Linked DNA regions of Antarctobacter heliothermus. The protein of the gene in region 1 interacts with the protein of each later gene in a pairwise test. Links are inferred from orthologs where the notes say so. Each region holds a gene or a part of one and is shown in the gene's direction. Other genes may lie near its edges.

Region 1 (14,523 bases):
GGCCTATCAACAGCGCGATGGACGGAACCCCCTCCGGCCCAAACCCTGGGCTTGACGGGTCAAATAGATCTTCTTGACGCGCAATCCCGTCAAGATCGGCCTGCCGTTCATCACTATACAGATCGATCGGCGCAGAAGGCGCGTTCAGCGCCCGAATGCGCCCAAGAAACTCTGCCTGCAAGCCGCTGTCGCTTGAGGGAAAGGGACCATCGTCCGCGCCCAACGGTCCGGCAAGACAGGAAAACGCGGCGACTGTGAGCAGCCGCCGCGCATGGTGTGGGATCATTGGGTGTCGCGGACCTCGTCGACGATCTGGCGCATGGTTGGCAGCGGGGCGTAGCCGCGCACCATCTGGTCGCCAAAGACAAAACTGGGGGTGCCGTTGATGTTCATCGCCAGCGCCAGTTCCCGGGTCTCGGTGATCCGGCGGGTGACTTCGTCGCTGTCCATCTCGGCCATGATGGCTTCGGCATCCAGACCCAGAGTTTCGGCAATGCGGCGCAGTGGGCCATCGCCGGGGTTACCTTCGAGGGTGATCAGCGCGTCATGAACCGATTTATAGGCCTCGTTGCCCGCGACGATCTGTGTGGCAATGGCAAAGCGCGACGACACCAGAGATGCCTCACCCAGAATGGGGAACTCCTTGACGATGTAACGGATATTGCCATCGGATTCGATCAGTTCCAGCACCTCAGGGTGCGCGCGCCGGCAGAAACCACAGCGGTAATCGGAGAACTCGATCACGGTCACATCGCCGTCGGGATTGCCGCCGACCCAGGAGAACCCGTCATCCATCAGGCGCGCCATATTGTCCGCGACCAGCGTGTCGTCCTGCGCAACTTGTGCGGCTTTTTCGCGCTCTTCCAGAACGGCGACGGCCTCCATGATGACCTGAGGGTTTTCCAGCAGGTAGGCGCGCACTTCTGCACCAAAAGCCGTTTTTTGCTCAGCCGTCATGTTGGCGAAATCGAACGGATCGGCGTCCTGCGCCATGGCCACAGGCGCGGCCAAGAAACAAAGAGCCGCCGCAGAGGCGCGCAGGGCAGGTTTGGAAAGGAACATGGGAACTCCCGAAAAAAGTGTGGTTTTGGTTACTTGGCTCGTTTCGCCGCATCTAGCACATCTTGCGCCCGTTGCCACGGGGCAGAGCCGCGCGGCAGTGTGGCAATGGCGCGTTCAGCGTGCAGTTTGGCGTCTTTCATGCGGCCTTGCAGGGCATAGCGTTCGGCGGTGGACACCGACGCCATCCCGTTCTGGCCGGTCTTGGCATAGGCCACCGCCAGATCACGCAGCAGGCGGGCATCGGTGAAATCACGCCCGCGCGCGGTCTCCAGTGCGCGTAATGCCTGTTTCGGCTGACCGGCGGCCAGCAGGGCGCGGCCCAACCCGCCAAGGATCAGCGGTTCCCGCGGGGCGCGGTTGGCGGCGGCCTGATAGACCTGCACTGCCGCGCCGAACTGGCGCGATTCCAACAGGATCTGGCCTTTGAGTTCCATCAGATAGGGATCTGTCGGACGCAACGCCAGCGCGCGGTCGATGGCGCCGAGGGATTTCTTGAGGTTGGATTGGCGGTGATAGGCCACCGCCTCGCGCATGTAGGCGATGTCCTGACTGCCGCTGTCCTTGAGCCGCCGCAAGGTCCAAGACGGCGCACGTTTGAAGGCGGTCAGTTTGCCTTGCGCGCGTTTGAACCAGTATTGCGCGGTGGCGTTCCGTTCGGTGCTTTTGGTGCCGGCCACCAACCCTTCGAGGGCGCGCAGTCGGTCACGGGTCAGCGGGTGGGTGCGCATGTAGGGGTCTTGGCGCCCAACCGACAGTGCCTCTTGGCCACGAAACAGTTTTTGCACCTCCAACGCGCCGCGCGGGTCAATCCCGGCGCGGACCATAAAGCGCACCGATGAAATGTCGGCGGCGGATTCCTCTGCCCGGGTGTGGGAAAAGAACAGCCGCATGGCAGAGCCTTGGGCCCCAAGGGCCACGCCTGCGGCAGCCTGACTGTTGGCGCCCGCTGCGGCAGCAGCGGCGGCAAGTGCCATGCCGATCCCGGCGGCGGTGCGCGCGGCGCGCAGGTTGCCCATTCGGCGGGTGATATGCCCGTTCGAGATATGCGCCGCCTCATGCGCGATGACCGCCTGCAATGCCTCGGCACTGTCGAGTTTCATGATCAGCCCCGAATGCAGAAAGATATGTTGCGTGTCGGTAACAAAGGCGTTCAGCGATCCGTCGTCGATCACGATGATATCGACCTGTTGCGGGCTGAGACCGGCGGCGCTGAGGATCGGCGCGGCTAGCTGGCGCAACGCGTATTCAATATCGGCATCGCGCAGCAGCGTCGTCGCGGCCTGTACCGGGGCGGCGGCGATCAGGCTGAATGCTGTGACCAGTGCGATCATCCTTGGCAGGATCGGTGTGCGGATCATTGACGGGTGGCTCCTTCCACTCGTAAGCGGTGTTGGCGACACAGTAGAGAGGCGGACATGCGGAGTTCAAGGCGCGGAGCGGTCGATCCCTTTATCGTGATGGACGTGATGGAGGCCGCAAGGCAGGCCGAAGAGGCCGGACGGCGGATCATCCACATGGAAGTGGGCCAGCCCAGCACACCTGCCCCCGCCGCCGCTCGGGCGGCGTTGGCGCAGGCGATGGAGCGGGACACGCTGGGGTATACCGTGGCGCTTGGCCTGCCGGCACTGCGCGCAAGAATCGCGAAACTCTATGCTCAGTGGTACGGGGTCGATCTTGATCCCGCCCGCGTCGTTGTCACGCCCGGCTCTTCGGGCGGCTTTATTCTGGCCTTCACGGCGTTGTTTGATGCCGGAGAGCGGGTGGCGCTGGGGGCGCCGGGCTATCCGTCTTACCGCCAGATCCTCAAGGCGCTGGATCTGGTACCGGTAGAGGTGCAGACCTCGGCGGAAAATCGCCTGCAACCCACGCCCGAGGATCTGGCCGGGGTCGAGTATGAGGGCCTGATGGTCGCGAGTCCGGCGAATCCCACCGGGACGATGCTGGACAAACCGGCGCTTGCGGCCCTGATCGGGGCGGCGCAGGCGCGCGGCGCGGCCTTTCTGTCGGATGAGATTTATCACGGCATTGAGTACGACAAGCGCGCCGTGACTGCGCTGGAGATCAGCGACGATGTGGTGGTGATCAACTCGTTCTCCAAATTCTTTTCCATGACCGGCTGGCGCGTCGGCTGGCTGGTGGTGCCAGAGGGGATGGTGCGACAGGTCGAGCGTCTGGCGCAGAATCTGTTCATCTGTCCGCCCCACGCGGCGCAAATCGCGGCGTTGGCGGCGCTGGATGCGCAGGATGAGTTGAAGGGCAATCTGGCGGTCTACACTCGCAACCGAGCCTTGATGATGGAGGGGCTGCCAAAGGCCGGGTTTGATCGGATCGCGCCGCCGGACGGGGCCTTTTACGTCTATGCTGATGTCAGTCACCTGACGGACGACAGCCGCGCCTTTGCGCGAGACATTCTGGATCAGGCGGGTGTGGCGGTGACGCCGGGGTTGGATTTTGACCCGGTACGCGGTGGCGGCACGCTGCGGTTTTCCTATGCGCGGGCCACGGCGGACATCGAAGAAGGACTGGCGCGGCTAACAGCCTATATGGCGGCGCGCGGATAACTGACGCGTGCGTCGCCAATCGGCCACTGATAGACTGGGCGCAAACCACCGGAACCGGGGCTCATGAGCAGATTTTTTACCTTAGTGTTGGCGCTGTGCCTGTGGTGCGGCGCGCTGACCGCGCAGGACACGGGTCTGGCTCGTCTGACCGGCGGCGTGATCGAGGATCGCCGGCAGGGCGCAACAGAGATAGAACTGACCCTGTCGCAGGGGGTGCCGTGGCGGCTGTTCACTCTGACCGATCCAGACCGGCTTGTGCTGGACTTTGCCGAGGTCGACTGGCAGGGGGCTGACCCCGAAGAGATAGACCAGAGCGACCGGATAGCCGCCCTCCGCATGGGGCTGTTCCGGCCCGGTTGGTCGCGGCTGGTGGCAGAACTGGCCGCTCCGATGGCGGTAGAGCGGGCCGAGATGCGCGTGACCCCGGACGGCGCGGGTGCGACACTGGCCTTGCGGTTGATTTCGACCGATGCGGACAGTTTTGTCGCCGCCGCCGGGCAGCCTGCCGATCCAACATGGGTGCAGACCCGGCCCAAGGCGCGGCGCGTGGTCGCTGATCCGGACCGCCCGTTGACTATCGTGCTGGACCCCGGCCATGGCGGTATTGATCCGGGGGCGCGGCGCGACGGCGTCAGCGAGGCGGATCTGATGCTGCTCTTTGCGAAGGAACTGCGCGAGGTACTGCTGCGCGCCGGTGACTACCGCGTGGTGTTGACCCGACAGGAAGACCAGTTTGTCTCGCTGGAGGCGCGGGTGAAACTGGCCCATGACGCCGGCGCTGACCTGTTTATCTCTCTGCACGCTGATGCCCTGTCCGAAGGCGTGGCGCATGGCGCGGCGGTTTACACTCTGGCCGAAGAGGCATCGGACGCGGCCTCGGCGGCGCTGGCGGAACGGCATGACCGCGATGACCTGCTGGCCGGGCTGGACCTGTCAGGAACCGATGATCGCGTGGCGCAGATCCTGATGGATCTTGCGCGGCTGGACAACACGCCACGCAGTCAGGCGCTGGCGGGGCATATCATTGGCGGGATCGAAAGCTCGCTGGGCCATGTTCACAAAGACCCGCTTCGGCAGGCGGCATTTTCGGTGCTCAAATCCGCCGACATTCCTTCTGTCCTGTTGGAACTGGGGTTCTTGTCGACAGAGGCCGATCTGCGAAGTTTACAGGATCCGGCGTGGCGCGCGGGGATGGCGGCGGGCATCCGTGACGGGCTGGCGGCATGGCTGGTCGAGGATGCGGCGCTGTCAGGACTTCGCCGACAGTAGGCAAACCCTTGCCCTATCGGCCAAACCCCGCGCGGTTGTGTTTTGACGCCACGCGTCTGGGCCTGTATTGAGGGGTTTGATCCGGCAATGGGGGCCGCAGGTGCTGCGTTTCATCTTTTCCTTCTTCGGGGCGATTTTCGCCGTTGTGACCATGGGCACCATGATGGTGGCGCTGACCATCGGGGCGGTGTTCTGGATGTACGGGCGCGATCTGCCCAGCCATGACCACTTGGCGCAATACACGCCACCGACGATCAGCCGGATCTATTCCACCGAAGGGGCTGTGATCGACGAATTCGCGCAAGAACGCCGGTTGTATACGCCTGCCGCCCAGATCCCCGATTTGGTCAAGGACGCGTTCATCTCTGCCGAGGACAAGAACTTTTACACCCATCAGGGCTATGACCTGCGCGGCATCGCCGCCGCCGCGGTGCAAGCAGTGCAAACCCGCGGTCGCGACGTGCGCGGTGCGTCCACCATCACCCAACAGGTGATGAAGAACTTTCTTCTGTCAGGCGACAGGCAGGCAGAGCGCAAGATCAAGGAAATCATCCTTGCCAGCCGGGTCGAGAATGCGCTGTCCAAGGAGAAGATCCTTGAACTGTACCTCAACGAGATCTTTCTTGGCCAAAACGCCTATGGTGTGACCGCCGCCGCACAGGTCTATTTCAACAAAAGCCTGTCAGAACTTGCACCGCATGAGGCGGCAATGCTGGCCTCTCTGCCCAAGGCACCGTCCGATTATCACCCCGTGCGCCGCAAGGAACGCTTGCAGGAACGTCGGGACTTCGTGCTGAAAGAGATGAATGAAAACGGCGTCATTGATGACGCCACCTATGAGATCGAGGTCGCGCAGCCGCTGCGGTCGGTCCAGAACGGCGATTTTGAACCTTACCAATTGTCATTGCCGCCGCGTGACTATTTCACCGATGAGATTCGCCGTCAGTTGAGCCGCGATTTCGGTGAGGATCAGTTCTTTTCCGGCGGTTATGCAGTCCGCGCGACGCTGGACGCCGAGATGCAGGAAAAGGCCGCTGCCTCGTTGCGGCGGGCTCTGGAAAAGTTCGACCGCGGTCAGGGCAAATGGCGTGGCACTGGCAAGACACTGGACGCTGCGCTGCTGTCTGATGAGACCGCATGGCGGGAGGCGTTGGCGCAGGTTCGCGTGGCGCGTGACGTCACGCTGGGCAACCCTTGGCATGTCGCAGTGGTGCGCGAGGTGCGCGACAATTCCCTGTTGATCGGGATCGAGGACGTGGCGCTGGATGACCCGCGCGGGGCAGAGGTACCGCGATCGGATACGGATTGGTTCTCGGGCAGCCTGAAAGAGAACTTTGAAGTTGGCGACGTGGTGCATGTGCGCGCCATCACTCAGGACACCGACGGCACGTTCATGCGCTGGTCGCTGCGGCAGGTGCCAGAGGTGCAAGGCGGCTTTATGGCGATGGACGCCCATACCGGGCGGGTGATTGCGATGCAGGGCGGGTTTTCCTACCAGCATTCGGTCTTTAATCGCGCAACGCAGGCACAGCGTCAGCCCGGCTCCAGCTTCAAACCCTTTGTCTATGCCTCCGCGCTGGACTCTGGCTATTCACCCGCCACCATCGTCGTGGACGCCCCGATCGAGATCAACACCGGCGGCAGCATCTGGCGACCGCAGAACGCTTCTCACAAGTTCTACGGGCCGACACCGCTGCGCACCGGCATCGAACAGTCGCGCAACCTGATGACCATCCGCCTCGCGCAAGAGGTGGGTATGGACATTGTTGCCAGCTACGCCGAGAAATTTGGCGTCTACGACCGCATGGGGCAGGTGCTGGCCAACGCGTTGGGGGCGGATGAGACAACCCTGTTCAAGATGGTCGCGGCCTATGCGATGTTCGCCAATGGTGGTCAGCGGGTCGAACCGACGCTGGTGGACCGTGTGCAGGATCGCTATGGCTCGACGGTATATTCGCATGAACAGGCATTGGGCAACAAACGGGTTTGCGTGGATTGCAGCAACCCTGAACTGGCCCCCGGTCAGGCCCCAAAGATTGCGGATGAACGCGAAAGGGTGATGAACGCGGTTACCGCCTATCAGCTGACCTCGATGATGCGCGGCGTGGTCGAACGCGGCACCGCCAGCCGCACGGTCAATCTCAGCGTGCCGACAGCAGGTAAGACGGGGACGACAAACGACGCCAAGGATGTCTGGTTTGTCGGCTTTACCTCCAACATCGTGGCGGGGTGCTACATCGGTTACGACACGCCCCGTTCGATGGGACGCGGTGCGTCGGGGGGCGGCATGTGCGGTCCGGTCTTTACCGAGTTCATGCGCGAAGCGGTCAAGAAATACGGCGGCGGGTCATTCAAGGTTCCCGAGGAATGCCAGTTCATCAAAATCGACCGTTTCTCCGGCGCGCGGTTGCCGAATGAGGCCAGCGGACCGAATGTGGTGTCTGAATGTTTCCGCCTTGGCGAAGAGCCGATCTTTGGCATCATGTTCGACGGCGGCTTTGCCATCTCCGGCAATTTCGACATGATCCAGCCGGACGGGTCGACCGTCGCACAAGAAGTCACAACGTCGACCGGGGACAAGGCCATTGTTGGACCGAAGGCGGGCTTTGGCACGCTGTCGTCGGGCGGATTGTACTAAGGGGTTGTACTAAAGGACTGTCCAATGCTCGGGTTCTGTGCGGGCTGGGTGCGGTTGGCCTGATCGCAGAATTCGCCCTGCACGGTTTCCCCGGCTTGCGAGCCTTCATGCCCCTTGGTATCACGCACCATTCGTAAGGACCGGGACAGGACCAGATAAGATGCGCGCAGAAATCCAGAACCATGTCGACAAGATCGAGAAATCGCTCGACCTGCTGGCGCAGCGCCTTGATTGGAACACCGCTCAGCACCGGCTGGAGGAATTCAACGCACGGGTTGAAGACCCCAACCTCTGGGATGATCCGGCGGCGGCGCAAAAACTGATGCGAGAACGTCAGCAGCTGGTCGACGCAATGGAAACCTATTCCGCGATGAAACAGGACTTAGCCGATCAGATGGAACTGATCGAACTGGGCGAGATGGAAGACGACGCCGAGGTTGTCGCCGAGGCCGAGCAAGCCATCACCGCGATGGTCGGCAAAGCTGCCAAGAAGGAACTTGAGGCGCTGCTGAACGGTGAAACGGACGGCAACGACGCCTTTCTGGAAATCAAGGCCGGCGCTGGCGGCACCGAGGCCTGCGACTGGGCCAACATGCTGGCGCGGATGTATGTTCGCTGGGCCGAAAAGCGCGGCTTTGAGGTAGACCTGCAAGAAGAACAGTCCGGCGGTGAGGCGGGCATCAAATCCGCCACCTACCAGATCAAGGGGCCAAACGCCTATGGCTGGCTGAAATCAGAAAGCGGCACGCATCGGTTGGTGCGCATTTCGCCTTTTGGCAAAGGCACACGAGAAACATCCTTTGCCGCTGTCGGGGCCTATCCAGTGATCGATGACAACATCGAGATTGAGGTGAACCCCGCCGATATCCGCATCGACACCTACCGGTCGTCCGGGGCGGGCGGGCAGCACGTCAACACCACTGACTCGGCTGTGCGGATCACCCACGCGCCCACCGGGATCGTTGTGACGTCGTCCGAGAAATCGCAGCACCAGAACCGGGACATCGCCATGAAGGCGTTGAAATCGCGGTTGTATCAGATGGAGTTGGACAAGCGGAATGCAGAGGTCAACGCCCTGCATGAGGCCAAAGGCGATGCCGGATGGGGCAACCAGATCCGGTCTTATGTCCTTCAGCCCTACCAGATGGTCAAAGATCTGCGCACCAACTATGAAACCGCCGATACCTCGGGCGTGCTGGATGGGGATCTTGATCCGTTCATGGCGGCGACGCTGGCAATGAATGTGTCGGGCAAAAGCCGCGCAGACGCGCAGTCCGAGGACTGACACACGACCAATCGCTAGTAGGACCGCAGCACCCCGCGAAAGGCAAAACTCTCGCGGGTCTTGCGTTCGGAAAACTTGGCGTTTCCATCCAGAAACTGCACCGTCAATGGGCGTCCGGCGGTTTCTGCCGCTAGGGTCAGTCCCGGTAGATGCGCCACGCCAGAGGCAAAGGCCAGAACGCGCGCGGGCGCATCCCGACCGGCCCAAACCTGCACCGCATCGGGGTCTGTCGGGTCGATCCGCTGGGCGATCACGCCGCCGGTGCCGGTGATCGGATCGGCGGGCAGCACCATCTCAAACAACTCGAACGCGCCGGTGGCGGTCGGGTCGAGGGCAAAGGCCATGATGATGCCGGACTGCGGATCAGTCGCGCCCAGCGGCAGGCGGGGTGGCGCCGCCGCCAGTTGGCGGGCCGCGGCGTCATAGTCGATCCGGAGCAACTCTCCGCGCCGCAGGATCCAGCTTTCCAACCGGGGGAACGGCGCGGCGAGAGAGGAGAGTTGGATTGCGGCGGTCTCTGGTTCTTGGGTTTGGTACTGGAACCGGGTTGTGCCCGTGACTGTCGCGGCAGCGGTGGTTACGAGGATCACAAGGATCATCGCAAACAACGACACTACCGCGTCCAGTTGATAGCTGTCGTCCGGCTCATCGGGGTGGCGACGTTGGCGTTTGCTCATTCCAGCGGTTCCTCTGTCGGACTTTCTGGCGGAGCGGTCATGATGACCGTGACCAACAGAATGGCGCGTTCCTGCGCGGTATCGCGGTTGGTGACATCGTCTGTCGCGTCGTTCATCTGACCGACCGCCTGTTGAAACCGTGTGACACAGCGGAACGCCCGCTGGTCTGACTCCAGTCGGACGCGGGTCATCAGCCTGTCGGGGCGCGGATGTGTGGCCAGCCAGGTGGCCGCATCAGAGGGCGACATGGGGGCGGAGGCGGTCAGCCACTCAGGCGTCGATGAGGTGGCAACCTCTCCCTCCGCACAACGCAGCACCACATCGGCCTGCGGCTGGCTATCCGGCCGGTCTTGTCGGTTGCTGGACAGGATGATCAGGATCAACAGGATGGCGGTGCCGCCGACAAAGGCATCCACCATGGCCAGCACCGGCGGTCGGATCAGACCGCGACGCAGCGGCCCGGTCATTCCAGACCGGCGCGGCGCGACAGGCGCTCCCAGGCCTGATCAATCGCCTTGGCCCCGATCAGACAGATCAGCGCGCCGATCAATCCCAACAGCGTGGTGTCAAAGGCAACATGCAGTTCCGACAGCACAGGTTGTAGCGCGTCCGGGTTGCCGATGGCCCCGGGCAGCGACTCGATCGCGCCGGATAGGCCAACAACCGTGCCCAGAAAGCCCAGCATCGGAAAGGCTGTCAGGCCCAGCCGCAAGGGATCTGCGATGACGTCGCCCTCTGTGGCAAGATCAAAGGCGTCCAGCCGCCGCTGTTCCGGGTGACCGGCGCGCAACCTGCGGGCCGCGAACAACCGTGTCAGTTGCGCCAAGGGCGTCAACAGGCCCGCGCGTGCCTCATGGCGGGCGACTAGGCGGGTGTCGATGGCAAGGCAGATCAGCTGGACGGAGATAAACAGCAGCGTGGCAAGACATCCGGCGGCAAAGACCAGCCGGACCGGATCACCAAGGAGACGCGTCAAAAGGGGATACCCGCTGTCGTCGGGGGGGGCATCGGACGCAGCGCCGGGTAGGAGCGTGAGTTCGGTAGGCACGTCGGAATTCGGTAAAACACCCGGCGCAGCATCTGGCGGCGTGTCACCAAATCCCGCCACCCATGAGGTCACAGTCTGAGTCAGATCGCGCGCTGCGTCGGCGATGCTGCGGGGGTCCGTCAGTCCCAGATCGCGGAACAGGGCCACCGTCAACGCCACCAGTGCGGCACAGATCAGCAGGCTGCGCCAAGGGCGGACTGGCAAAATACCGTTGTCCTGATCCGCGGCGCGCGGCATCGGGGTCATGTCACTCCATCCCGCGCAGGGTCGCCAACAGGGCGCGGACCTCAGCCTGTCTTGCGGCCATTTCCGTACGACGGGCAATCAACCCGTCGATCTGGTCCAGCGTCTCGGCAGAGGCGCCGAAGCCCGCGTTTTCCTCTTGCAGCGCAATCTCTGCATCCAGTTCAGCCAGAACATCGGACAACTGCTTGTCCAGCGTCAAGGCGACCTCGATCAGGTCGGCATTCTCTGTCGCAGGGACTGGATCTGCGGCATGGGTTTCGGCGTGCAAGGGCAGGGCCGATACGCCAAGAGCCGCCAAGCCAAGGGAAAAACCAAATGCCGGAACGCAGGCCCCCAAACGGGGAGCCTGCGCGATCCGGCCTTTCGCACTCATCTCAGTTCTCGACGAGATTGGGATCACGCTTGCGCAGCGCGTCTTCGACCTGCGCGACACGGTCGGCCCCTTGCTGGATGATGCCGGTGGCGTCGGCAAACAGCTGTTGGATCTGGTCATAGCGGCGCAGTTTGATCAGGAAAACGATGCGCTTGCGCTCTGCCTCGACGGCCCGGATGCGACGTTCCAGCGCCTCGAATTCAGACACAAGCGTGCCGCGCTGATCGGAAAACACCTGCGCGTCTTCCAGAAAGGCCTCTTCGAAATCAAGGAACCCTTCGACCTTGGCGGCCTGCGCGTCAACCTTGGCGGATTCTTCCAATGCTTGCAGGCGGGTGACATAGCTGCCGTCGGGATCGCCCACGGCGGCATGGGCGCGCAGGGTGGCGATCATCTCGTCAAAGGCGGCGTCGGCCTCATTCAGTTCAATGGTGGCAAGGTCTATTTCTGCCGACAAGGTGTCGATCCGATCGATTGTCGCCTGCCGGGAGGCGGCGATATCTTCGATTACTTTGGCAAGCGATACCTCTTCCGGTTCGGCATCCTGCGCCTGTGCCGCGCCAGAAAACGACAGGGCAAGACCAAGGGCAATGGCGGTGGAAATACGTTTGAGAGAATGAAACATCTCGATACTCCTGCTTGAATGAGAGGCAAGGTGCGCGGGATCTCCGCACGACCTAGTTGCAAATGGACGGGTCGACAAAGCCGAGGCTGGTCAAAGACGAAAGATCGCGTTCAAGGCTGTCGACGACGACACTGATCTGCCTGTTTTGCTCTTCGGCACCGACCAGCGATTGTTGCAGTTGGGTCTGGAACACTTCGACCACGGCCTCGCAGTTGTCAAAGGTCCGGTTGGTACAGAATTCCTCGCCGCGTGAGGCGAACCATTTCGAATATTCCAGCCGGCAAGACGTGACTTGGCCCAGATTGTCGCTCAATTCATCGGCGCGCCCGCTCAGCGACGATGCACCGATATCAATCTGGATCAACATATCTTCGCCGATGCTACAGGCCAACGCCACCAATTCATCGCCGCTCAGGGGCCGGTCGCTGAGGCCCAGCGAGGGCATGGCATCGTATTCGCGTTGAACTACGCCGGTCTCACCGCTGAGGCAGCCGAACATCGCCTCCAGCGCAAGGCTGGACGTGGCGCAGGCGGGACGATCAGAAAAGAAGGCATCGAAGATGGCCAGACGGTCCTTGTTGCGCGCAATGACCCGGCTGGGTTCGCGCCGGATCTGGCGTTTTTCGTCGATGCAGGCCTGTAACGTGACCAGCCCGGTTTCCGACGGCACAGGGCAGCTTGCTGCATCAGCGTCGGGCAGGGCGGTCATTGCGGCATCGCAGGCTTCTGTGTTGTCGAGCAGGAACTTGGTCGAGGTGCAGGCCACCTGACAATAGTTCGGGCAGGTGGACAGCATGTCGCGGGTCGAACATTGTTCGACGGCAAAGCTCACCGGATCGGGTGTGTCCTGCGCAAGCGCGGGGCCGGCACCCGCCACAACCCCGCTTGCGACGAGAAAAGGCATCAGAAAGGGACGGGACATCAGGGAATGGCAGACGGAAAACGGCATGTGGGACGATCCAAAAATTGCTTTTCCCAGGTTGCCCTGAGACCTTGTCAAACGCGTGTCACCGTTCGAAGATACCCTTGGTCCCAAGGATAGCAAATGTTTTTTGATTTTGAGATTGAACCGAAATGGGCGGGGCTGTGCCGCCGTGCCAGCAGACGCATACTGGCATCTATGGTCTTGGTTTTCCTGACCTTGCAGGCGGTGCAGGCGCAGGATGAAGAGATAGTTCCTGTACCCGCTCCCGCACTCGCTGCGCCTGTTGCGCAGCCGGCGCTGTGCGCCGAGGCGGGCCTGTCGCCCGAGGATTGTCTGGAATTGCTGGGGCAGTTTTCGCTGGACCTGTATTGCGATATCAACGCGGTTGAGGATGCGGATTGCCCCGCGTTCCTGTCTGCCTACAGGATGCCGTCTGACTGCCGGGCTGCCAATCTGACCGTGCTTGGCTGTGTCGATTTCCTGTCCCGCCGCACGCTTTACTTTCGCGAGCAGGTGAAGGGGCTGATTGCCCAGTGTGCCTTTGAAACGGATGAGGTCTGCGCCCCGGTCGAGGCGGATTTGCAGGCCAAGGTTGGGGCGCTGGAAGTGGAATTGGCACAGGCGACTGAGGACAACGCAGACCTTGTGGCCGAGCTCGACGAGCTGATCGCCGTCAGAGCGGACCTGGAGGCGCAGGCTACGCGGCTGACGCAGGAGGCGCAGGCGCGGACCGCTGAACTGGCTTCGGCGCAGGCGGCGCTGGAGGATGAACAGGTGTCGGTCGGAGATGTGTGCCGGGCGGCAGCGGTGCGTCTGAATGCCCGCGCACAAGAGGCGTTGCCCACCGCCGCGCCCACGTTGGACCAAATCGCCTGCGAGGCGAACCCGATGGCCGAGATCACGCGTTTTCTGACGGTGCTTTCGTCGGGCGTAGCCCCCGCACCCGCGCCAACCCCGACGCCGTCCCCCCAACCGGCTCCAGAACCGGCCCCGGATGCCGCCCCGGAACCTGTTTCTGATCTGACCTGCACGGCGGTGCCCGGCGCAGAGGATCTGATCGCCTTTATGACCTCTGAACCGGGGGTCTTTGGCGGGTTGGCGCCGGTGCGGTTCAATCGGCTGATCCGGGAACTGGCAGAAGGCAAACAAGCGCAGGAAACTGTGAACGCGGTCTGGCCCGACCCAATCGACGACATCGACGTTGCGCTGCCATTTCTGGCAATAGATCTGCTGTGCAAGCAGTTCCCGGCCACCTGCCTGGCGGACAGTGGTTTGGACCTGTGCCCGTGATCCGGGCCGCTGCGCTGGTGGCCTTGCTGATCGGCGCGGCCCCGGTGGCGGCCCAACAGTGCCCGGTGTTTCGCGTCGCCCCCTGTCTTCCGATCCCGCCGGTCCAACCAGAAGAGCCCTCCTGTTCCGGGCTGTGTGAGGATCTCAGCGACCAGATGCAGCGCGGGTGTACAGCAGGTCCGGACCAACCCTATGCCGATACGGTCTATCTGCGCCGCGCCAGCCCGTTGGTTGGCACCGAGGCGGATCAGCGCTTCCTTGCGCTGGCAGCCCTTGCCGAAACGCTGGACGGGGTTGCGCCGCTGACGGCGTCGTTGGTGGATAGCGACGATCCCGGCGTGCGCTATGCGGCGGCTTTGCAAGTGGCGCTGACGGCGCTGCGGGCCGGGCAGATCGCCGATCCCCGCTTTGCCGAGGCGTTGGAGATCATGGCAGGGGTTGAGGATCCGGGGGTTCCGCGCAGCGATTTGTTGTTCCTGCAAGCCACGCTGGCCGAGGCCGAAGGCCGGGGCAACGACGCCCTG
Region 2 (14,422 bases), 1.1 Mb from region 1 along the record:
GACCGGTGCCGCCCGCTGCGGTGATCCCGAAGGAAAAGCCTTCGGCCAGCCACATGTTGCGCAGTCCGGGCGCGGGGCCAAGCAGCGGGTTGCCGTCGGGCGTATAGCAAATTGGACCGTTGAAATCGTCCTTGAGGCCACAGTCTTCGCAGGACGGGATCCGGTGGATCATCGCCATGTATTGCGCCTCGATCCGTTCCAGATCCAACTGGAACAGATCGGCGCGGAAACTGTCCGGCACGCCATAGGCAAAGCGCGCGGGCGCGTGTTTTTCATAGACGCCCAGGATCCAGCCGCCCCGTTCCTCACGCACATAGCTTTGTGCATCGGCGTCGCGGATGACAGGATGCTCGGCGTTTGTCTTACGGAATTCGACGAGGGCCGGATCCTGCTCCATCACGATGAACTGATGTTCGACCGGGATGGCCGGGATCTTGATCCCCAGAAGTTGCGCGGTGCGTTGCGCGTGGTTGCCCGTGGCGGTGACCACATGTTCGGCGATGATGACCATCTGTTCGTCGCTTGGGACCAGGTTTCCGCCCCTTTCGACCATCTTGGTGACCGTGACCTCCCAATGCTCTCCGGTCCAGTGATAGCCATCCGCCTGCCACTTGCGTTCGATCAAGACCCCCCTTTGGCGCGCGCCCTTGGCCATGGCCATCGTGACATCCGCTGGGTTAATGTACCCGTCCGTCGGATGATACAGCGCACCTTCCAGATCTTCGGTGCGGATCAGCGGCCAGCGGTCCTTGATCTGCGCGGGCGTCATCCATTCATAGGGCACACCGCAGGTCTCGGCGGTCGAGGCATAGAGCATATATTCGTCCATGCGCTCTTGCGTCTGGGCCATGCGCAGGTTGCCAACCACGGAAAACCCAGCGTTCAGCCCGGTCTCTTCTTCCAGCGTTTTGTAGAACCGGATTGAGTAGTCGTGGATGTGGGTCGTGGCGAAAGACATGTTGAAGTAGGGCAACAGGCCAGCCGCATGCCATGTGCTGCCCGACGTCAGTTCATCGCGTTCCAGCAGCATCACGTCATCCCAGCCCGCCTTGGCCAGATGATAGGCAATCGAGGTGCCGACGGCACCGCCGCCGACGACCAAAGCTTTGACATGGGTTTTCATCACACGACTCTCCCGTTCTTTGAAAGAGTGCATAGCGCGCCGCGCAGACCCGCGCCGCGCGCGCCCGACATCTCAGGTAGGGAAAACGACGCCGCCCCGTGCAAGGCGCGGGGCGGCGTACGAAAAATCACACGGCAGCCGGGGCGTACCGACCTTTGGCAGCCGACCGGGCCTAATGCGGCACAGGCCGCCAAACGCGTTCAGCAGTCGTAGAGATAGGTGAAGACCAGCGTATCGGTCGTCCACTGACCCGTGGGCTGACAGTTGTGAAAAACCTGTCGATCACCGCTGACCTGCACGCGCAATTGGTTTGCCGCGACCGGCCCCTCTACATGGTACTCGCTGGGGCTACCGGGACAAGCGCTGGAGAATACGCGCGCCGTACCCGAATACCAGTTGCCATTCTTGACCCCGTTGAACAACAAGGTGCCGGGACGCACGCCCGCCGGCCATTGCCAGTTGTGCGGCGTTGTCTCGTAGCTGATCCAACGGCTGTTGCCTTGCGCCTGTAAACGCATCACCGATCCGTTGTGATCCCAGCAGGAATCGGCGGCGGCCTGACTGGCAATCAGACTGGCAAGAATCAATGTCAAAAATCGTTTCATTGGTGTTCCTTTAGCTTTTGGTAGAATGACCTGACCTCATCTTCCGCCTGCGATAAGTGACCTGTCAAACATTTTTGAACGACGCGCCCCGCCGCCAGTTTGCCGAATTTGTCCCGCCGCCGACGAACCCATGCCGCTAGTGAGCGTCGCAGTTGCAAGCATAGGGTGAACAGCAGTGTTTCATGTCGTTCGCAGGGGTCGTTGTCGTTCTCGAACTGACCCGGACTACCGGTGTGGGCGCCTTTTGCGCCGACTATGCCGCCCAGGGGTCGTGTACAGACTCTGAGCTTGGTGGGTTCAATGCCACCAGGTCCAACTCGCTGGAACACGCAACCTATCAGGGTGTGCGTTGGCCTGAGGTCCGCGTCTCGGTCAAAACGGACCACAACGGAGCCCGGCCGCATCGTTTGGGCGTCTTCGAGGCACGGCTCGACGAGGTTGACTGATGATCACGGCCCGCGCGCCGGACCTCCACATCGAACGCTTCTGTCAGACCAACGACCTCAGCGGTATTCGCCCTCAGTCAGTGACATCTGACAACGAAATGCCGCGGGCGCTTCACGCCAAGTTCGCACTGACTTTGACAGAGTAGGCGGTGCTGACGCGAGCACGGGCCTGTACAAGTCACGGTCACACTTGATCTTGTCTCGATATTGCGGCGACATGCGGCGATTCCCCGCTGATTAGGCCGCTCGCCCCCCTTCCGCATCAACCGGCGCAGGCCTATAAGAGCGTTGGCCCGGACTGGAAGAGTCGCGGGCCAATGAGGCAATGGGGCAATAATAAAATGTTTGGCATGGATAAACTCCTTGGCCTGTTCTCGTCGGACATGGCCATCGACCTTGGGACCGCGAACACACTGGTCTACGTCAAGGGCAAGGGAATTGTTTTGTCTGAGCCGTCCGTCGTCGCCTACCATATCAAGGACGGGGTCAAGAAGGTGTTGGCCGTCGGTGAGGATGCAAAGCTGATGCTTGGCAGGACGCCCGGCAGCATTGAGGCGATCCGCCCGATGCGCGAAGGCGTGATCGCGGATTTCGACACCGCCGAGGCGATGATCAAAGAATTCATCCGCAAGGTTCACCGCCGCTCGACCTTTTCCAAACCGAAAATCATCGTCTGCGTTCCGCATGGTGCGACTCCGGTCGAAAAACGCGCAATCCGACAGTCGGTTCTGTCAGCGGGTGCGCGGAAGGCCGGTCTGATCGCCGAACCCATCGCGGCGGCCATTGGTGCGGGGATGCCGATCACCGACCCGACCGGCAACATGGTCGTCGACATCGGTGGTGGTACGACCGAGGTCGCCGTGCTGTCACTGGGTGACATCGTTTACGCGCGGTCTGTGCGTGTCGGCGGTGACCGCATGGATGAGGCAATCATCAACTACCTGCGTCGTCAGCAAAACCTGCTGGTGGGCGAATCCACCGCCGAACGGATCAAGACGTCGATCGGCACGGCACGGATGCCCGACGACGGGCGCGGTTCTTCGATGCAGATCCGCGGACGCGACCTGCTGAACGGTGTGCCCAAGGAAACAGAGATCAGCCAAGCCCAAGTGGCCGAGGCGCTGTCCGAACCGGTGCAGGCGATCTGCGAGGCGGTGATGACCGCGCTGGAGGCGACCCCGCCGGATCTGGCTGCCGACATTGTTGACCGGGGCGTGATGCTGACCGGCGGCGGCGCGCTGTTGGGCGATCTGGATCTGGCGCTGCGCGAACAGACCGGACTGGCGGTTTCCATCGCGGACGAGTCGCTCAATTGTGTGGCTCTGGGCACGGGCAAGGCTCTGGAATACGAAAAGCAACTCCGCCACGCGATCGACTACGATAGCTAAGAATGCCGCGGGCCAAGGCGATTTCTCGGCGAGAGATCGTTCCCCCCAACTCCCGCTGTATTTGATCCAAGGCATTCTGTAACATCCGCCAACCCCGATGCGAGAGACCCTTGGCCAGCGACCGCAACGCACAAGACGATTTCACCGGCCCGCTCAAGCGGTTGCTGCTGGTCGTTCTAGCGCTGTCTCTGGCGGGCATCTTTCTGCTCTGGCGGATCGACAGCCCGCGCGTCGAACGATTTCGTGCGCAGGTCGTGGATGCGGTGGTGCCGCGCATGGACTGGGCGATGGCGCCGGTCACCGCCTCTGTCCGGCTTGTGCGCGATTTCCAGAGCTATCAGCGCCTCTACGAACAGAATGAGGAACTGCGCCGCGAGCTGCGCAAGATGACCGCCTGGAAAGAGGCGGCCTTGCAGCTGGAGCAAGAAAACGCCCGCCTGCGCGATCTGAACAACGTGCGGCTGGACCCGCGCCTGACCTTCATTACCGCCGTGGTACTGGCGGACAGCGGGTCGCCCTTTCGGCAATCTGTGTTGATCAACGTGGGCTCCCGCGATGGAATCGTCGACGGCTGGGCCACGATGGACGGCATCGGCCTTGTCGGGCGCGTGTCCGGCGTAGGGGCCAATACCAGCCGCGTGATCCTGCTGACCGATGCCACCAGCCGCATTCCGGCAGAAATCCAACCCTCGGGCCAGCGCGCGCTGATCGCCGGAGACAACACATCCGCCCCACCCATCGACTTTCTGGAAAACCCTGACCTTGTCCGCCCCGGCGACCGCATCGTGACCACTGGCGACGGTGAGGTGTTTCCACCCGGCCTGCTGATCGGGCAAGTGGCCGAAGATCCCGGTGGGCGTTTGCGCGTGCGTTTGGCCGCAGACTACGAACGGCTGGAGTTTCTGCGCGTCTTGCGGGATCACGGCACGCGACGAGTCGATTCGCCCTCGTCGCTGATTCTGCCCGAGGAATTGCCGGATGCCGGCGTCCCGCCCACAGCAGCACCTGACGTGGTTTCGGGGGACGGCGGAGATGGCTGAAAACAGCCCCGCGCGGCTCTGGAGCATGCGGGCGACCTATTTCGGCCTCGCGTTTGTAGTCTTTTTCTTTCACCTGTTGCCGCTGCAGATCATGCCGTCGCGCGTCGCCGGGCCGGATATTCTGACGGTGCTCACCTTTGCATGGGCGCTGCGCAGGCCCAGCTATGTGCCGATGCTGTCAGTGGCGGTGGTCATGCTGCTGGCTGATTTTCTGTTCCATCGTCCGCCCGGCCTATGGGCGCTTCTTGTGCTTCTGGCCGCTGAATGGCTCAAGGTACGCGGTCGGCATGTCCGCGAGAATACCTTTGTCGCTGAGTGGATCACCGCCGCCACGGCGCTATTTGTTGTAACCGTGATATACCGCGTCATTCTGGCGGTCTTGATCGTGACGCCAGGAATGCTTTCTCTATGGGTGATGCAATATGGTATGACGGTTGCGGTCTATCCGCTGGTCGCCGCGATCAGCTATCTGGCCTTGGGTGTGCGCCGAAGCACCCCCGGAGAATATGATCACACAGGACGCCCGCTATGAGACGCACGTCACGCGAAACCCAGGAAAGTGCCCGCCGCATCACCCGGCGCGGGCTGATCCTTGGCGGCGGCCAACTGGTCTTTGCCGGGGTTCTGGCGCTGCGGATGCGCCACATGCAGGTCGATCAGGCGGATGAATTTCGCCTGCTGGCCGAAGAAAACCGCATCAATATCCGGCTGATCCCACCCGCGCGGGGCCGCATCTTTGACCGCGAAGGTCGGGTGATCGCCGAAAACGAACAGACCTACCGCATCACCCTGACGCGTGAGGACGCAGGCGATGTAGGCACGGTCATCCAGCGGTTGGGCCAACTGGTGGAACTGGATGAGGGTGATCTCAACCGCGCGTTGGCAGAAATGGAACGCACGCCACCGTTCTTTCCAGTCACCGTGGCCGACCGCGTCACATGGGAGGACATCAGCCGCGTCGCCGTCAACGCCCCGGCCCTGCCGGGTGTGACGACAGAGGTTGGCCTTAGCCGTTTTTACCCCGGACGTGATCTCTATGCTCATGTGGCGGGCTATGTCGGTCCGGTCTCGGAGCGCGACCTGAGCCGCTATGAGGATCCGCCGCCGGTGCTGCGCATCCCGCGCTTTCAGATCGGCAAGGTCGGGGTCGAGGCGAATTATGAGCAAGAGCTGCGCGGCAGCGCCGGGGCCAAGCGGGTCGAGGTCAACGCCGTGGGCCGCGTTATGCGCGAACTTGACCGCCGCGAGGGTGTGGCAGGGGCCGATCTGCAACTGACGGTCGATACTGCATTGCAGGACTATGTGCAGGCGCGGCTGGGCCCCGACAGTGCCTCTGTTGTGGTGATGGATCTGGAACACGGCGATCTGCTGGCCATCGCCTCGTCACCCTCCTACGATCCCAACAAGTTCGTGCGCGGCATTTCCGTCAAGGACTACGGCGAATTGCGCGACAACGATCACCGCCCGCTGGCGTCCAAGACGGTGCAAGACGCCTATCCGCCCGGCTCGACCTTCAAGATGGTTACGGCACTTGCCGCGATGGACGCGGGACTGATGGCGCCGGACGATACCGTCTGGTGCCCCGGCCATCTTGAGGTCGGCGGGCGGAAGTTCCACTGCTGGAAACGTGTCGGCCACGGCCACATGAACCTAGAACAAAGCCTGCGCGAAAGCTGTGACGTCTATTACTACGATCTGGCGCTGAAGGTCGGGATCGAACGCATTGCCGCCATGGCCCGCAAGCTGGGCATGGGAGAGTCGCATGACATTCCCATGTCGGCGGTGACCAGCGGGCTGGTTCCGGACAAGGCATGGAAACTGCGCGAACGCGGTGCAGACTGGGTGATCGGCGATTCCGTAAACGCCTCCATCGGTCAGGGGTTTGTACTGGCTTCTCCGTTGCAACTCGCCGTCATGTCCGCACGGATTGCGACCGGACGGGCAATCACTCCGCGTCTGGTCAAGAGCGTAGACGGTGTCGAAGCGGCCCGGCCCGCTGCCGGCGATCTGGGCCTGAACCCCAACCACCTGCTGCAGGTACGCCGCGCCATGTTTGCCGTGTCGAACCACCGCCATGGCACTGCATATCGGTCGCGCATCGTAGCCGAAGGGCTACGCATGGCGGGCAAGACCGGCACCAGCCAGGTCCGCAATATCACCGCCGCTGAACGCGCGCGTGGCGTGACCTCAAACGACGATCTGCCTTGGGATCGGCGTGACCATGCGCTGTTTGTCAATTTTGCCCCCTTCGACAACCCGCGTATCGCCGTGTCGGTGGTGGTCGAACATGGCGGCGGCGGCAGCGCCGTCGCAGCACCCATCGCGCGCGACGTTACGTTGCAGGCGCTGTATGGCGAAGACCCGCCGCTAGAGGCCTATCCGACCGCCGACCGCCGCCGCGTCAAGGCGTTGCAGGAACGGCTTGCGCGCGAACGCGACGGACGCCGCGCAGGCGGGAGCGACAGCGCGTGACCTATCTTGAATACAACGTAAAAACGGTTCCGACCGGCTGGCGCAAGATCCTGCATCTGAACTGGCCGCTGGTAGTGTTGCTGGCTGCCGTGGCTGGTGTCGGTTTCCTGATGCTCTACTCAGTTGCGGGTGGCTCGTTCAGCCCGTGGGCAGAACCGCAGATCAAACGGTTCGGTTTGGGTCTCGCGCTCATGTTCATCGTTGCCATGGTGCCGATCTATTTCTGGCGCAACATGGCTTTGATCGCCTATGTCGGCTCACTCGGCCTTCTGGTCATGGTCGAATTCTTCGGCGCCGTGGGCATGGGCGCCCAGCGCTGGATCGACCTTGGTTTCATGCGACTGCAACCCTCCGAGGTGATGAAAATTGCGATGGTCATGCTGTTGGCCGCCTACTATGACCGACTACCGCTCAGCCGCACCTCCCGTCCTTTGTGGGTGCTGGTCCCCATCCTCATCATCCTGCTTCCCACCGGACTGGTGTTGACCCAGCCCGACCTTGGTACAGCGATCCTGCTGATGACGGCGGGCGGGTTGATGATGTTCCTCGCCGGGGTCCACTGGCTTTATTTCGCAACCGTGCTGGGCGCGGCCTGCGGCGGCATCTGGGCGGTGTTCAAATCGCGCGGCACCGAATGGCAATTGCTGGAAGACTACCAGTTCCGTCGCATCGACACCTTCCTTGATCCGTCATCCGACCCACTGGGCGCGGGTTATCACATCACGCAGGCCAAAATCGCCATGGGGTCCGGCGGTTGGACCGGGCGCGGCTTCATGCAGGGCACTCAAAGCCGTCTGAACTTTCTGCCAGAGAAACACACAGACTTTATTTTCAATACGTTGGCGGAGGAGTTCGGCTTTATCGGCGGTGTCTCCCTGCTGGCGCTCTATGTGCTGATCCTGCTGTTTTGTATCGTAGCAGCAATCCAGAACCGCGACCGTTTCTCATCGTTGTTGATCCTGGGGGTCGGGCTGACCTTTTTCCTGTACTTTGCGGTAAACATGTCGATGGTCATGGGGCTGGCCCCGGTTGTCGGTGTGCCCTTGCCGATGGTCAGCTACGGCGGCTCTGCGATGCTGGTGCTGATGCTGGCCTTTGGCATGGTGCAAAGCGCGCATATCCACCGGCCAAGGCAGACCTGACGGCTTTCCTTTCCACCCGCTCCTCCTTTAAGCAGTCGGACGACACAGCAAAGGAGCACAGCCATGCCCAACATCCTTTTCGCCGCCCGCTCCGAAAGCTGGGACGAATATGAAACGCCGCTGAACGCCGCGCTCGACGCGACCGGCCTGCCGTACACCTTGGGCACAGACATTGCCCCCGAACAGGTCGACTATATCGTCTATGCCCCAAACTCGGACGTGCAGGATTTCACTCCCTTCACGCGGCTGAAGGCGGTGCTGAATCTCTGGGCCGGGGTCGAAGATGTGGTGGGCAACAGCACGTTGACCGTACCGCTGGCCCGCATGGTCGACGAGGACGGTCTGACGCAGGGCATGGTGGAATGGGTGACGGGCCATACGCTGCGCCATCACCTGGGTATGGACGCACATATCGTGAACCCGGATCGGGCGTGGGACACGACCCCGCCACCGCTGTCTGCGGATCGCCCAGTCACGATACTTGGCCTTGGGACATTGGGACAGGCCTGCGCCCACGCGCTGACCGCTCTGGGATTTCCTGTCAGCGGGTGGAGCCGGTCCGCCAAGAACCTGCCCGGAATCACGACCTACGCCGGGGATGACGGCCTGCACGACGCTTTGCGCGATGCGCAGATTGTCATTCTGCTGCTGCCCGACACCGCCGCCACAGCCAACGTCATCAACGCCGGCACTCTGGCCGTGATGGCCCCCGGCGCGATGATCCTGAACCCCGGACGCGGCCCGCTGATTGACGATGACGCGCTGTTGGCCGCGCTGGACAGCGGCCAGATCAGCCATGCCACGCTGGATGTGTTCCGCACCGAACCGCTGCCCGATGATCACACCTATTGGACCCACCCAAAAGTCACGGTGACTCCGCACATCGCCTCCACCACGCGGCCAGAGACGGCCGCGCGTGTCATTGCCGACAATATCCGCCGTGCAGAGGACGGCACGCCACTGCAGCATGTCGTGGACCGCAACGCCGGGTACTGACGTGCGCGCTGTCCCGGGCTTGACCCGAGACTTTCCAGCAGCCACAAGCCAGAGGCCCCGGATCAGGTCCGGGGCGCGTGACCGCCCAGACTTCAGGATGCCCCATGCCCTTTGACCGCAACGTGAAAATCGCCCCGTCCATCCTCTCTGCCGATTTCGCCGACTTCGGGCGCGAGATCCAAGCGATCGAGGCGCAAGGCGCCGACTGGATCCATGTCGATGTGATGGACGGGCACTTCGTGCCAAACCTCACCTTCGGCCCACCTGCCGTCAAAGCGTTCCGCAAACACGTCAAGACGGTCATGGACGTGCATCTGATGATCGCACCCGTTGATCCCTACATCGACGCCTATGCCGAGGCGGGCACTGACATCCTCACCGCGCATGTCGAGGCCGGCCCCCACACCCATCGCACCCTGCAAGCGATCCGCGCCGCCGGGATGAAGGCAGGCGTGGCGCTGAACCCCGGCACACCAGCACAGGCGGTTGAACACCTGCTGGATCTGGCCGATCTTGTCTGCGTCATGACTGTGAACCCCGGCTTTGGCGGGCAGAAATTCATCGACATGACCGATAAGGTGCGCACCCTGCGCGCCATGATCGGCGACCGCCCGGTGCATATCGAGATCGACGGCGGCGTGACGCCTGAAACCGCGCCGCTGGTGGTCAACGCTGGTGCGGACGTGCTGGTGGCGGGATCTGCCGTGTTCAAGGGCGGCTCGGTCGACAACCCCACGCCCTACGGCGACAACATCCGCGCCATCCGCATGGCCGCGACCACGCTGACCGCATGAGCCTCACCATTGCCTTTGACCTCGACGGCACCCTGATCGACAGCGTGGGCCATATTCATCACGGCGTCTCACAGGCGCTTTCGGAAATGGGTCTGCCAACAGTCAGCCGCGCGGACACTCAGGGGTTTGTCGGACGCGGCCTGCCGATCCTGCTGCAACAGGTGCTGGACCACATCGGTGCGCCACAGGCACATCACGCCGAACTGTCCCGCCGCACCATGTTCCACTATGTCGGCACACCGTCCGATCCGGCCTCGGTCTATCCCGGCGCGCGTGACGCGCTGACGGACCTGAAGGCGCAGGGGTTCCGTCTGACTCTGTGTACCAACAAACCGATAGAGGCCAGCCGCGCGTGCCTGCGTGATACCGGGTTGGACAAGTTTTTTGATATTGTAATCGGCGGCGACAGCCTGCCGACCCGCAAGCCCGACCCAGAGATGCTGTTTGCCGCGCTCGACGGCGCAACGCAGGTTCTCTACGTCGGCGATAGCGAAACCGACGCGGAAACCGCGCAGCGCGGCCAGGTTCCGTTCCTGCTCTACACCGAAGGCTACCGCACGACCCCGGTCGAGGCGCTGCCTCACACCGCCCGGTTTTCGGATTTCGCGGACCTTCCCGGTCTGGTGCAAATTCATATGTAACGGTCCCCGGTGGGCCACCATTGACCTGCCGAGTCCGCACATCAATGTGTACGGAGTATGCACCGGTTATGCAGGCGTTTTGTTCCCAAATAATGCTTTCATTTCTGTGCATTAACCATGGCTCTCCCGAGATCACGACCGATACTTGAAAACGCCCGTTCCCTTGGCGATCACCTCACCCGTTTCATCGGCAATCTGACCTTCGGCAAAAAATGTGCTCTTGCCGCCGCCAGTCTTCCACCCCTCGCCCTTCAGCATCACGCCCCGGGGGCGCGACAGATACTGTACATTCAAGTTCAACGTCAGACACATCTGTCGCCGCGCCGCATCGCCTGTCCAGCACCCGGCATAGCCCATGACAGTGTCCAGCAAGGACGCATGCACCCCGCCATGCGGATTGCCGTGCCGGTTCATCAAGAACGGCTCCAACGGCACGTCAAACGCGGCATATCCCTCGCGCCAATCGGTCATCACCATCCCGATGTGGGCGGCAAAAGCATAGGGATCTTCGCGTAAAGCCTCATCCATAACGGTGCCGGGCCTCCAACCCAAGTTTCGCAAACAGCGGCACATAAGCACCTAATTTTAGTGCCTTTTCGGGGTTCGCCGCATTGCCGTCAAGGGCGCGTTTCTTGACCCCCTGCAGGATCGCCGCCATGCGAAAGAACGCAAAGGAGACATAGAATCCAAGACTGTCGATGCCGTCGATGCCGCGCCGCGCACAATAGTCGGCCACAAAATCCGCATCCGACGGCAAACCCAGCGCCGCACGGTCCACCCCCGACAGACCGCGCCCTTCGGCCCCCGGCGGCAGTTGCCACTGCATCAACACACCCGCAAGGTCGGCATAGGGATGCCCCAGCGTCGACAACTCCCAATCCAGCACTGCGACACAGGCGGACCCGTCAGCAGCGAAAAGCAAATTGTCGATCCGGTAGTCGCCATGCACCAACGTCCGCTGCCCGTCCTCTTCGGGCATCGCCTCGCCCAGCCATGACATCAGCGTTTCCATATCGCGCAACTCTTCTGTCTCCGACGCGCGATACTGTTTGGTCCAGCGCCCCAACTGGCGCGCGTGATAATTCCCCGGCGCGCCGAAATCCTCCAACCCGACAGCAGCCAGATCAACGTCATGGATCGCAGCCAGAACCCGGCTCATTTCGTCCACGATCGCCGCGCGGCCCTTTGCTGTCTCTCCCGGCAGCGAAGGGTCAACATGGTTACGGCCGTCGATGTGTTCCATGACATAGAACATCGACCCCAGCACGGTCTTGTCCTCACACAGTGCGAACACCTGAGGGACCGGCACGGATGTCCCGGCCAGCGCCCGTTGCACACGAAACTCCCGGTCCACCGCATGGGCGGATTTCAACAAGTCCCCAGCGGGCTTGCGGCGCAACACATAGGCCCCCGAGGGACTCTCCAGCTGGAAGGTCGGATTGGACTGGCCAACCACGAATTTCTCTGCCCTGACAGGCCCTTGAAACCCCGGCACATGGGCCGTCATCCATGCCGCCACACGCGCCAGCTCATCCGTGTTCATACCGCCCCCACGCTTCTTCTTGGCAAAAAAATTCCCATCTTGCGGCGGCAGATGTCAGATCCTTTCGTTGGCGTATTTGCGCAACTCGGCGCGCGCCACTTGACGGCGATGCACCGCATCCGGACCATCGGCAAACCGCAGTGTGCGGATGTGTGTCCACATGGATGCCAGATCATAGTCCTGACTGATGCCGCCCGCGCCATGCAACTGCATCGCCTCATCCACAACCTTACCCGCCATCAACGGGGCCACCACCTTGATCTTGGAAATCCATGGTTGCGCGGCCCGCACGCCTGCCGTGTCCATCATCCAGGCCGCCTTGAGGCACAACAGGCGCGCCATCTCAATCTCCATCCGTGCGTTGGCGATGATGTCATAATTGGCGCCCAGATCCGCGATCCGCTTGCCAAAGGCCTCACGCGACAACCCGCGCTTGCACATCATTTCCAACGCCTTTTCCGCCTGCCCGATGGCGCGCATGCAATGGTGGATGCGACCGGGCCCCAGCCGCCCTTGCGCGACCTCGAACCCGCGCGACTCTCCCAGCACGACATGAGTCGCGGGGATGCGCACATCGGTAAACCGCAGGTGCATATGCCCATGCGGCGCATCATCCTGGCCGAACACTTGCATGGGGCGCAGGATCTCAATCCCCGGCGTATCCGCATCCATCACAAACATCGTGTGGCGGGCGTGTTTCGCCGCCCCCGGATCGGTGCAGGCCATTACGATATACAGACCACAGCGCGGATCGCCCGCGCCGCTGATCCACCATTTCTCACCATTCAGGACATAGTCATTGCCGTCCCTTTTCGCTGCAAACGCCAGTTGCGCCGCATCGGATGAGGCCACGTCCGGCTCTGTCATTACATAGGCCGACCGGATCTCGCCCTCCAGCAGGCGAGTCAGCCAGCGCTCTTTCATCCAGTCGTCGCCGTAGCGTTCCAGCACCTCCATGTTGCCCGTATCCGGTGCATTGCAGTTGAACACCTCTGCAGCGATGCTGACTTTGCCCATCTCCTCAGCCAGATAGGCATATTCCACGGTGGTCAGCCCATACCCGCGGTCCGACCCGGTCAGCCAGAAATTCCACAACCCGCGCTCTTTCGCCAACGCCTTGAGCTCGTTCAGGATTTCCAACTGGCGCGGCACATGTTTGAACCGATCCCCCGAGGGATGTGTCCCCACCAGTGCGTGGAACTCTGCGTCCAATGGCGCGATGTCTTCGTCGATCATTCGGCGCACTTGCCCCACCAGCGGTTTCACCCGCTCCGTCATCCCAAGATCCATGATCCCTCCTTGATCGTCTCACGCCGCGCGCGCGCTTTTCGACGCGCGCGGGTGGGCGGGTGGGGCGTCGCGTCGAAAATCGCGCGGGCGGCGCCTCACCCCAAATACAGCCGTGTGATCCAGTTCGCGACAAGCGCCGGCCGCGCCGCGCCCTCTATCTCGACCTCCACGTCCCAATGCACATCCAGCCAGCCATCGCCCTCGTCCACGCTGGCCACGGCAAACCGCCCGCGCACCCGGAGCCCAACCCGCACGGGTGAGACAAAGCGGATGCGATCAAAACCGTAGTTCACGCTGGACAGGACGCCCGGGATACCCTCCATCACCTGATAGGACATCATCGACAGCATCGACAGCGTCAGGAAGCCATGCGCCACAGTCCCGCCAAACGCGGTCTTGGACGCGCGTTCCGGATCAAGGTGGATAAACTGCCAGTCCTCCGTCGCATCGGCAAATGCCTTGACGCGCGCCGAATCCAGCGTCACCCAGTCACTTTCACGCGGGGCAAGGTCGCGCAGATCGTCAGCCAGCATCGGGCAACACATAATCTGCGAACCGCTGCCGCAGTGTCAGTTTTGACACCTTGCCGGTGGCCGTCAATGGCAGATCCTCGACGAACTCCATTGCATCTGGCAATTGCCATTTCGCCAGATGCTCCAGCAGCATCTCATGTATCTCACTCAGCGTGGGCGGGTCGCCCGCGTCACGCGGCACAACAACCAGCAAGGGTCGCTCATCCCATTTCGGATGCGGCACGGCGATCACCGCGCAATTGGCCACCTTGGGATGGGCGATCGCGATGTTCTCCAGATCCAGCGAACTAATCCACTCGCCGCCCGACTTGATCAGATCCTTGGCCCGGTCCTGAATATACAAAAAACCATTCGGATCGATGCTGGCCACATCCCCGGTCCCGAACCAGCCATCGGCATCAAAAGCCCC

The links.
Region 2: the proteins of ANTHELSMS3_RS15845 (region 1) and mrdA interact in binary tests that used the Escherichia coli proteins (3 or more experiments, as listed by UniProt). The link is inferred for Antarctobacter heliothermus from one-to-one orthologs.

What each region holds. Positions count from the first base shown.
Region 1 is NZ_CP022540.1:3,287,609-3,302,131, forward strand. The notes cover bases 4,661-7,761. They hold ANTHELSMS3_RS15845 (penicillin-binding protein 1A), read left to right. Parts: upstream 4,661-4,992; coding sequence 4,993-7,530; downstream 7,531-7,761. Other genes in these bases: ANTHELSMS3_RS15840 (N-acetylmuramoyl-L-alanine amidase), read left to right, coding at 4,661-4,892; prfB (peptide chain release factor 2), read left to right, coding at 7,691-7,761. In the rest of the region: ANTHELSMS3_RS15820 (hypothetical protein), read right to left, coding at 1-286; ANTHELSMS3_RS15825 (DsbA family protein), read right to left, coding at 283-1,062; ANTHELSMS3_RS15830 (M48 family metalloprotease), read right to left, coding at 1,092-2,420; ANTHELSMS3_RS15835 (aminotransferase class I/II-fold pyridoxal phosphate-dependent enzyme), read left to right, coding at 2,478-3,623; more of ANTHELSMS3_RS15840, read left to right, coding at 3,687-4,660; more of prfB, read left to right, coding at 7,762-8,815; ANTHELSMS3_RS15855 (hypothetical protein), read right to left, coding at 8,830-9,492; ANTHELSMS3_RS15860 (hypothetical protein), read right to left, coding at 9,489-9,959; ANTHELSMS3_RS15865 (MotA/TolQ/ExbB proton channel family protein), read right to left, coding at 9,956-10,786; ANTHELSMS3_RS15870 (hypothetical protein), read right to left, coding at 10,788-11,159; ANTHELSMS3_RS15875 (hypothetical protein), read right to left, coding at 11,161-11,784; ANTHELSMS3_RS15880 (hypothetical protein), read right to left, coding at 11,837-12,733; ANTHELSMS3_RS15885 (hypothetical protein), read left to right, coding at 12,830-13,999; ANTHELSMS3_RS15890 (hypothetical protein), read left to right, coding at 13,996-14,523. UniProt on the Escherichia coli protein: Cell wall formation. Synthesis of cross-linked peptidoglycan from the lipid intermediates.
Region 2 is NZ_CP022540.1:2,228,901-2,243,322, reverse strand. What follows is about bases 4,603-7,602. They hold mrdA (penicillin-binding protein 2), read left to right. Parts: upstream 4,603-5,130; coding sequence 5,131-7,074; downstream 7,075-7,602. Other genes in these bases: rodA (rod shape-determining protein RodA), read left to right, coding at 7,071-7,602; ANTHELSMS3_RS10650 (rod shape-determining protein MreD), read left to right, coding at 4,603-5,134. Also shown: ANTHELSMS3_RS10675 (GcvT family protein), read right to left, coding at 1-1,123; ANTHELSMS3_RS10670 (hypothetical protein), read right to left, coding at 1,324-1,728; ANTHELSMS3_RS10665 (hypothetical protein), read left to right, coding at 1,911-2,174; ANTHELSMS3_RS10660 (rod shape-determining protein), read left to right, coding at 2,516-3,562; rod shape-determining protein MreC, read left to right, coding at 3,673-4,602; more of ANTHELSMS3_RS10650, read left to right, coding at 4,595-4,602; more of rodA, read left to right, coding at 7,603-8,216; ANTHELSMS3_RS10635 (2-hydroxyacid dehydrogenase), read left to right, coding at 8,280-9,212; rpe (ribulose-phosphate 3-epimerase), read left to right, coding at 9,317-10,006; ANTHELSMS3_RS10625 (HAD-IA family hydrolase), read left to right, coding at 10,003-10,647; ANTHELSMS3_RS10620 (PaaI family thioesterase), read right to left, coding at 10,780-11,175; ANTHELSMS3_RS10615 (phosphotransferase family protein), read right to left, coding at 11,168-12,190; ANTHELSMS3_RS10610 (acyl-CoA dehydrogenase family protein), read right to left, coding at 12,245-13,480; ANTHELSMS3_RS10605 (MaoC family dehydratase), read right to left, coding at 13,576-14,013; ANTHELSMS3_RS10600 (long-chain-fatty-acid--CoA ligase), read right to left, coding at 14,003-14,422. UniProt on the Escherichia coli protein: Catalyzes cross-linking of the peptidoglycan cell wall. Responsible for the determination of the rod shape of the cell. Is probably required for lateral peptidoglycan synthesis and maintenance of the correct diameter during lateral and centripetal growth.